One region of the Companilactobacillus sp. FL22-3 genome, then DNA from elsewhere that is predicted to be linked to it. Evidence: predicted binding sites of a transcription regulator. Region 1 holds the regulator's gene; each other region holds the start of a gene.

Region 1 (2,212 bases):
TGATCTTGGCCGACTGAGCGATACGATCACCAATCAATTCCCAATCTAACGGTTGAACCTTTTCGGCTGAAATTGCTGGTTTATTGGCCTTAGAAGTAACTTGAAAATTGTCACGCGCCGACTGTACTTCACTCGGAGTATTGATCAAGTCATTGTCGCTTAACTGAAATACTTCTAAAAAGTCCTTCGTGATCTCTTGAGAATTCTTCAAAATGAGATCTGACTGAGCATATTTATCGGCCAATAAATGATACTTTTTATCGCCAACTTGTTCGTACAAAAAGATACTCAACAAGTCATCTTTGAAAAAATGATTGGGAGTTAAAGGTTCAAATAACTGGTAAATATAATAAGTCCCTAGGTCATCCTTTTTTTCAAAAGTTCTGATCAATCCTAAAGCTTCATCTTTGATTCGAGCCTCATAAAAACGTTTTTGATCGATTCCCAAAAGACTGAATAATTCAGCATGCGACTTGCGTTGGGTAACCAATTCCTTATTCGGCAATTTTTCCCACAACAATAAATAGAGACTAAAGGCTTCAGTTCCTAAAATCGGTAAATATAAATCCGTCAAAACGTGACGATCGTCATCATTGAGATGGCCATTAGGCAAACACCAATAGCCAACTAGTGGTGTAAACTTTTCTGATTGAAAATTACTTGTTGACACTGGCATCCCTCTTATTTCTTGTCAATTTTATTTCCATTAGCCATCATCTCTTGAACTTCTTGCATGAAACTATTCATGTCTTTAAATTCACGGTAGACGCTGGCAAAACGAATGTAAGTTACATCGTCGACTTTAGCTAAAATCTTCATAACGTGTTCACCAATTACTTGTGAACGAACTTCACTCTCACCATTGGCTCTGATTTCATTTTCAACTTTGTCAACGATAGAATTCATTTGATCCATTGTTACTGGACGTTTTTCGGCTGCCCGAACGATTCCATGCAATAACTTCTCACGGCTGAATTCCTCACGGTTGCCGTTCTTTTTAATCACTAATAAAGGTGATTTTTCCAACCTTTCAAAGGTGGTAATTCTCGTACCGCAATATTCACATTCACGGCGACGACGAATAGCACGCCCTTCATCACTGGGGCGACTGTCGATAACTTTTGATGAATCATGATGGCAATGTGGACAAATCAAGATTCTAACCTCTTTTCTCAATTAAAGTTGCGATATTAACTTTTCGATTTCATTTTCAAGATGTGCTAAGTCAAAAGAATTATCAATCACAAAATCAGCTCGACTGCGTTTCTCATCCATCGACATTTGTGAATTGATTCGTTCTAAGGCGACTTTTTTAGTTAAATTATTTCGGGTCATTAACCGTTGCAACTGTACTTCTGGTCTTTCGTAAAGACTAATTATACCGTCAAAGTAGGTTTGATAACCACCCTCAAACAACAATTGAATTTCAAAAATAGAAATTGTCGAGCTGTTTGACCGTTTGACTGCCGCAATAGTCTTTAATATCTTCTCTTTGATCAATGGACGAGTAATCTGGTTCAATTTCTTTAGTTCTTGATGATCACTAAAAACAATTGCTCCCAATTTGGCACGATCCAAAGTCCCATCGGATTTGAGAACTTCGGTCCCAAATTGAGCTGTAATCTGCTGTAAACCGATTGATCCTGGTACGACTACCTCTCGTGCCACTGAATCAGCGTCAAAGACTTGAAAACCATGTTGGCGAAACATTGCTAAAACGGTTGACTTACCACTGGCAATTCCCCCGGTTAATCCATATATTTTACTCATTTGACGATCTGACATTTAGGACAAAAATGCGTCCCACGACCTCCAACTTTAATCTTTTCAATCTCTGTTTTGCAACGGGGACAAGGTGTTCCCTCTTTACCGTAGACTTTAAGACTATTCTGCATATTACCTTTGTGACCAGTCGCATCGATATACGAACGAACTGTTGAACCTCCGTTAGCAATAGCTGATTCCATCTCTTGATTTGAAGCAACAATAATAGCCTTGATATCCTCATCATTGAGGTGATTGGCTGGCGTTTGAGGATGAATCTTAACTTGCCACAATACCTCATCGACATAAATATTGCCCAAGCCACTCAAGCCTGACTGATCCAACAAGACCGTCTTAATATCTTTTCTATGACGCATAATTCTTGGCTTAAGTTTTTCAAAGGTAAAGTCAGGCGACAATGGCTCTGGTCCTAGCTTCATGATTGACT
Region 2 (2,212 bases), 150 kb from region 1:
TTCATTCGTTTGTCCAACAGAATTAAGTGATCTGCAAGATTCATATCAAGATTTTCAAGCTGCCGGTGCTGAGATCTATTCGGTATCAGTCGACAGTCAATTTGCACACATGTCATGGGCAGAGACGACCGATACGATTGGTAAGATCCAATACCCAATGTTATCTGACCAAAAACACCAATTAGCAGATTTCTTCAATGTGCTTGATGAGGATAGTGGTCAAGCTTATCGTGGGGTCTTTATCGTCGATCCTAAAGGTATTATCAAGTCATACACCGTTAATGCAATGGGAATTGGACGCAATGCTCAAGAAATTTTACGGACTTTGCAAGCAGCCCAATTCGTTGAAAAACATGGTGATAAAGTATGTCCAGCTAACTGGCATCCAGGGGAAGACACTTTGAAACCTGGAGCAGATTTAGTTGGTAAGATTTAATTTAACAATTTCTTGAACCTTCAAATATTTCCATAATTTTTAAAAAGAACTCTTTTGATTTCATTCCGGAATCGAAAGGGTTCTTTTGGTGTTATAGCGATACGGTTGGACCAATTTTTGTTCGTTATAACAATATGTTGTGTAGGAATTTAAAAAAAATCAATATCTTGTATCGAATGATAAATTCCTGTTTACTAGGGCAAGTAATCGCTTTCGTTCGATATGGCACCATTACATTCAAATCTGTCACGACCAAATTGGAGGAAATTGGTGGTATGATTTTAAATGTCGATTAAATTGATATTTCGAAATAAATCAATTTGAGGGATAAATAAAATTAATTGTTTTGGGATATGAATACCACAAGAAAATGTTCCAATTTCAATTTAAGAGGAGAAGAAACAAATGAGTATTTTCGATCCAAGATGGTATGTAGAGCAGATGAAACACTGGAGTTTCAGAAGTTACATGCTACTTATGTTTGGCTTGGGGGCCATTACTGCTTCAACACTAGCACATTCTATTACTGGTATCGCAATTTGGACTTGGTTAGCTGCCTGTTTAGGTTTTACTTGTACGATTGCCATTACTAATGCTAAACCATTGAACGGTGTTTTAGGTTTAGTTTCAGCCTTAATTTATATCTACGTTGCTATCAGTGCTAAAAACTTCTCAGATGTTGTTTTGCAACTTAGTTATATTATCTTATTAGATATTCCTGTTTTAATCAGTCCACAATGGGCTAAAGACGCCGAGAAACATATTCATGGTCTAACGGCGAAAAAGTGGTTCAATACAGCGGTGTTCTTTTTCGTTGCTTGGGGCTTGCTATATTTGATGGATACACATTTGTTTATCAGTCCTAGACCTGTTACTGACTCTGTTGCAGCAGCAATTGGCTTTACAGGTGCTCTTCTATGTACCTTACGTTTCCGTGAACAATATTATTTCTGGACAGCTCAAGGTATTATGTCAATCGTTCTTTGGGGAATTACTGCTACTCAAGGCGATGCCAGTCCAGTTATGTTCCTAACTTATATCATGTACTTTATGAACGATATAATTGCTTTCTTTGATTCACACATCCACTGGTTCCACAAAGATGCGACAGAGAATCGTTTACGTGATGAAAAACTTTCTCAAGAACAAGTTCAATAAGTCTTTTAGTTGCAATTAAATTACCTTTTAGCTTATGATGATTTAGCATTGATCAATAAGAATAGGGTAGTTTATTATGCATGTGAAAAAATTTGTAAAAGTAGCTCTGGGCGTTACGATCGGAGTCTTATTAGTCGCTGATTTGGGCGCTAGTGGCTATATGTTTAATTATGCTTTTAGCAAGAATGGCTATAGCAGCGAAGTTAAAAGTAAAATGAGCAAAAATAGTCTGTGGTTCGCTGACCAAAAGCAAGAGATATGGGAGCAGACGACTAAAGATAAAGTCAAATTGAAGGCACGTTATTTGCCGGCCAATCATCAAACTGCTAAGACCGTCGTTGTAATTCATGGTTTTGGTAGTGCTAGTAAGTATATGGGAACGTATGTCAAAATGTTTCACGATGCTGGCTATAACGTACTGGCACCGGATACTCGTTCGTTTGGGATGAGTGGCGGTAAATATGCCGGATACGGCTGGAAAGATCGAACCGATATGGCTGAATGGATCAATATGATCAATCAGAAGTTTGGTTCCAAGTCTGAAGTTGGTTTATTTGGTGTCAGTATGGGTGCTGCCACCGTTATGTATACCTTAGGTGAGAAGCCTAAGAACGTTAA
Region 3 (2,212 bases), on a different contig from region 1:
GCCAGAAAATTCAACGACGAATTCTCCGACTCCATGACTTTCTAATAATCATTACTTAACCACATTAATAAATGACCGCGCTGGGACTCTTAAAACACGATAATCCATTGCATAACGGCCTGCTCTCAATCCTAAGCCATTAATGAAATTACTCTTATACTTAGCCTGAACCGTAATTACATAGGCATCTTGATATTTAGAATCCATCTTCTTGATCTTATTCATTGGCCAATCTAATTTTAGACCGGAAACCGTGAATGGTAAGGTCGCATCTGAAATAGCCGCATTTTGACTCGAAACATTATATGTCGAATCATTTACCCAATATTGATAAACATCGGTAGCGTTATTAGATTCTTTCTTATCTATTTTTACGTAATATCCTTGACCATCATTAGTCGTCTGCACGATTAGCGGATCGTAATTATAAGTTACAGCAACTTCTTTTTCATTCGTTAAGTCAACTTTAGTAAACAAGCTTGTATACAACAAACCACTTACAGCCAAAATAACGACTAAAAACTCTATTAAGTCCGTTAAAATAGTTGCCCAGGTTATTTTACCTTTTTGGACTACTAAAATTTTTAAATGTCGATTTCTAATATTAAATACTACAAAGATCAGCAGTGCAACAACAATAATCCATGCAATAATCCCTACAAAATTCCAAGAATTCATAGTTTTCTCCCAACTAAAGTAATTGTTTTAAATTCTACATAACTCTATAATAGTCATTACGCTAATTTTACCACGAATCGAAAAATTATTTGAAAATGAACTGCGAAACGATAGAAAATGTGTGGGTACATGTGTTTGGCGAGTTTTTGTAATGATAGCATAACCACGCTATATCGTGTGCCGTTCGTTATATCAGGTACAATATATTGTGTTTAGAGAATCAAATGATTATACTGATGAAGAACAAGTGAGAGGAAGTAATAACATGAACAACGTAATCGTATATAGCAAGAATAACTGCATGCAATGCAAAATGACTAAAAGATTTTTAAAAGAACACAATGTGCCTTTTGAAGAAAGAAATATCAATCAAGAACCACAATATCTTGATGCTCTCAAACAACAAGGTTTCCAAAGCGTTCCTGTTGTAATGAACTCAAATATGGACCCTATCGTGGGCTTTCGTCCAGACAGTCTAAAGGAGCTTGTGGGATAAAATGAAAGAGATAGCTTATTATTCAATTACCGGTCAAACAAAGCGTTTTGTTAATAAGCTTGGAATCGATGGATATGAAATAAACGATGCCGATCCATTCTATCAGATGGGTCGGCCATTTATTCTAATCGTGCCAGCTTATGACGACGATATGATGGACCCTGTCATCGACTTTCTTCAATATGAAGATAATGCCAAAAATTGTGTTGGGGTTGCCGGGGGTGGCAATCGTAACTTTAATACACTTTACAATCATACGGCGAAAGACATTGCCGCTGGTCTAAATGTGCCAGTTGTCTTCCAATTTGAATTTAATGGTACTCAAAAAGATGTCGAAAAATTTAAGAAAGTAGTGAACGAAATTGGGATTAAATAATTTAGATGCAACTAAGCTCAATTATTTCAAATTGAACAATGAAATCAACATCCCCGTGGATGGAAAAATTCCTTTGAATAAGGATAAAGAGGCCGTCAAAGCTTTTTTTGAAGAGAACGTCAAACCCAATACCATGCAATTTGACAGCTTCTCAGATCATCTTAATTATTTGATCAAGAATGATTTTATTGAAAAAGAAGTTATCTCAGAATATTCAATCGACTTTATTGAAAAACTATATCAAGACCTATTGGATCAACATTTTGAATTTCAATCATTTATGGCAGCTTACAAGTTCTACAATCAATATGCTCTAAAGACTAATGATGGTAACTTCTATCTTGAAAATTATGAGATGAGAATTCTTTTCAATGCACTTTTATACGCCAATGGTGATCAAGAATTAGCTCAAAGTTTAGCCACTGAAATGATTGCCCAACGTTATCAACCCGCTACACCATCTTTCTTAAACGCTGGTCGAAAACGTCGTGGCGAATATGTCTCTTGTTTCTTACTACAAGTTACTGACGATATGAATAGTATTGGTCGTACAATCAACAGTGCGTTACAACTTTCCCGTATCGGTGGTGGAGTGGGTATCACTCTATCTAACCTTCGTGAATCTGGCTCACCTATCAAAGGAGTTGACAACTCATCTTCTG
Region 4 (2,212 bases), on a different contig from region 1:
AGACGAACTTCTTAAATCTGTCTTTTATTCTACTAGCTTTTCTATTTTTGGCAGCTTTAGTTGGTGGAATGAATATCACTCATCGATTAACTTTTTATCAAGGAATTCAAACTAAACAAAAGTTTCGGATTAATTCGTTCTTTAGTTTGATCGTGCTAGCCAGCTTAGTCATGTTGATCTTCATTATTCGATATACACGGCTCAAGGCAGTATCTCAAACGTTTGATCTACTCATTAGTGTCGTTGCCATTATGCTCTTTTTATTCTTAGCATATTATCAAATCGACATTCACAAAAAGATTTTTCCTTTGAGTTTAGTGGCCGTCAATCGTGGTGTCATCATGAATTACGTGATGTTATATTCGATTTTTGATAGTACGATCAGATTTGGCTTCAATACACTGATGCTAATTTATACGATTTATTTGTTAGGATTTGAAGCTGGTCCATTTCTATTGAAAAATCGTACTAGCTGGCGATATCCTCTATTGTTATTGGGACTTGTCTTAGCATTATTTAACTATACTTATTTCATTGGTTTATTATTATGTGCAATCTTTGTCGGAACTGATAATCGGATCTTAAACGATGCTTTATATAATCATCCTGACTTAGATTCTGAACGAGCCTTTTTGATCAAGTATCAACTTTCTTGCGTGGGGAATGTTTCTCAACAATTAGTTTATATGACAACGATTTATTTCATCAGTTATTTTACAAAAATCAATGCTTTAGGCTTCTTTAATGCCAGCGTTACTAAAGGACCTACGGATGGAGTTTTATACGGAGTCCACATTTTTATTACAACAATTGTATTTATTTATGCTGCGGCGACATTTTATTTTGCCCGAGATAAAGAGTAATAAGACCATTACAACGTTATGATTCGAATTTACTAAACTTTTTTTGAACATGAACATCTGTTGTGGAGGCAAATGGTTTGGTTCACTATAACGCTGTTTTGTGAATCAGTCGGCGATATGAATTTATGAAAATATAAATAAGACTACTATATATTGTGCTTGTGTGTTATATATAACACTTCATGATGTATTGGTAGCCTTATTTTTTTGTTTTATATTTTGTAGAATGAACTTGATCAATGACGATGATTTGATTTTTTTCAGATGGGGAGGAAAAAATATGACTTCAAAGCTGGATAATTTAATTGGGCTCCGAGTTGAAAAAAAGTGTGGAGTACAAACTGATTTTTATCCATATAAAATTGAATTTGTTCTAAATAAATTAGGATTAACAAGTCAACAAAAAAAGGCCTTGATTGAGAGTTTGGTCTCACAGCTTGGTGAATTTGATATGATTACAACTTCACAAATTCACAGGTTTATTTTGGAGAGTTTGGTCGCTGCTGGAGCAAATGATCAGGCACAAGCATATGAGAATTATTCACAACAGGATCAACTTCTTTTTGAGCAAGCGACTGATGTACAAGGCAATATTGAAAAACTTTTTGATCGTAATGAAGATATGGTTCACGAGAATGCTAATAAAGATAGTAATATTTTTAATACTCAGCGTGATTTAGAAGCCGGTGTTGCCAGCAGAGCTATGGGGTTAAAAATGTTGCCTGAAATTGTTGCAAAGGCGCATTTACGTGGCGATATTCATTGGCACGACCTCGATTATTCGCCAGTGACACCAGAAACTAATTGTTGTCTGATCGACTTTGATGAGATGTTAAGTCATGGTTTCAAGATTGGTAATGCTTGGGTCTCAAGCCCGCGTTCAATTCAAACGGCAACAGCTCAAATGTCGCAGATTATTGCTAATGTAGCTTCTTTGCAATACGGTGGTTGTTCCGCCAATCGAATTGACCAGTTATTAGCGCCCTATGCAAAACTCAATTATCAAAAGCATCTACAAGATGCTCAAAAATGGATTGCGGCCGATAAGCAAACTGCTTTTGCCTGTGAAAAGACTCAAAAAGATATTTATGATGCCATGCAGGCACTGGAATATGAGATCAATACGCTTTATTCCTCACAAGGACAAACTCCGTTTACGACAATCAATTTTGGCCTAGGTACTAATTGGATCGAACGAGAGATTCAAAAATCAATTTTAAAAATTAGAATCAAAGGTTTGGGTCAGGAACATCGGACAGCAATTTTCCCCAAGCTAACCTTTACACTCAAACGGGGACTGAATATGGAACCTGGAGATCCTAATTACGATATCAAAGAATTGGCTTTAG

Evidence for each region. The regulator NrdR, encoded in region 1, represses ribonucleotide reductase genes. The targets are predictions, from matches to a motif close to ACACNATATATNGTGT.
Region 2: a site for NrdR is predicted at 564-579, ahead of pnuC (nicotinamide riboside transporter PnuC). Genes of this name have one in related genera too.
Region 3: a site for NrdR is predicted at 875-890, ahead of nrdH (glutaredoxin-like protein NrdH). Genes of this name have one in related genera too.
Region 4: a site for NrdR is predicted at 1,007-1,022, ahead of nrdD (anaerobic ribonucleoside-triphosphate reductase). Genes of this name have one in related genera too.

The regions. Positions count from the first base shown of each region.
Region 1 covers NZ_JBTYYZ010000002.1:42,604-44,815, reverse strand. Annotated here, with positions in the region: gene ACYT32_RS02180 (DnaD domain protein) at 1-670, opposite strand, end outside; gene nrdR (transcriptional regulator NrdR) at 682-1,155, opposite strand; gene coaE (dephospho-CoA kinase) at 1,177-1,785, opposite strand; gene mutM (DNA-formamidopyrimidine glycosylase) at 1,767-2,212, opposite strand, start outside.
Region 2 covers NZ_JBTYYZ010000002.1:194,762-196,973, forward strand. Annotated here, with positions in the region: gene ACYT32_RS02965 (peroxiredoxin) at 1-436, shown strand, start outside; gene pnuC (nicotinamide riboside transporter PnuC) at 842-1,594, shown strand; gene ACYT32_RS02975 (alpha/beta hydrolase) at 1,671-2,212, shown strand, end outside.
Region 3 covers NZ_JBTYYZ010000006.1:14,938-17,149, reverse strand. Annotated here, with positions in the region: gene ACYT32_RS06545 (LVIS_2131 family protein) at 52-678, opposite strand; gene nrdH (glutaredoxin-like protein NrdH) at 944-1,174, shown strand; gene nrdI (class Ib ribonucleoside-diphosphate reductase assembly flavoprotein NrdI) at 1,176-1,550, shown strand; gene nrdE (class 1b ribonucleoside-diphosphate reductase subunit alpha) at 1,537-2,212, shown strand, end outside.
Region 4 covers NZ_JBTYYZ010000013.1:11,176-13,387, forward strand. Annotated here, with positions in the region: gene ACYT32_RS11150 (hypothetical protein) at 1-863, shown strand, start outside; gene nrdD (anaerobic ribonucleoside-triphosphate reductase) at 1,144-2,212, shown strand, end outside.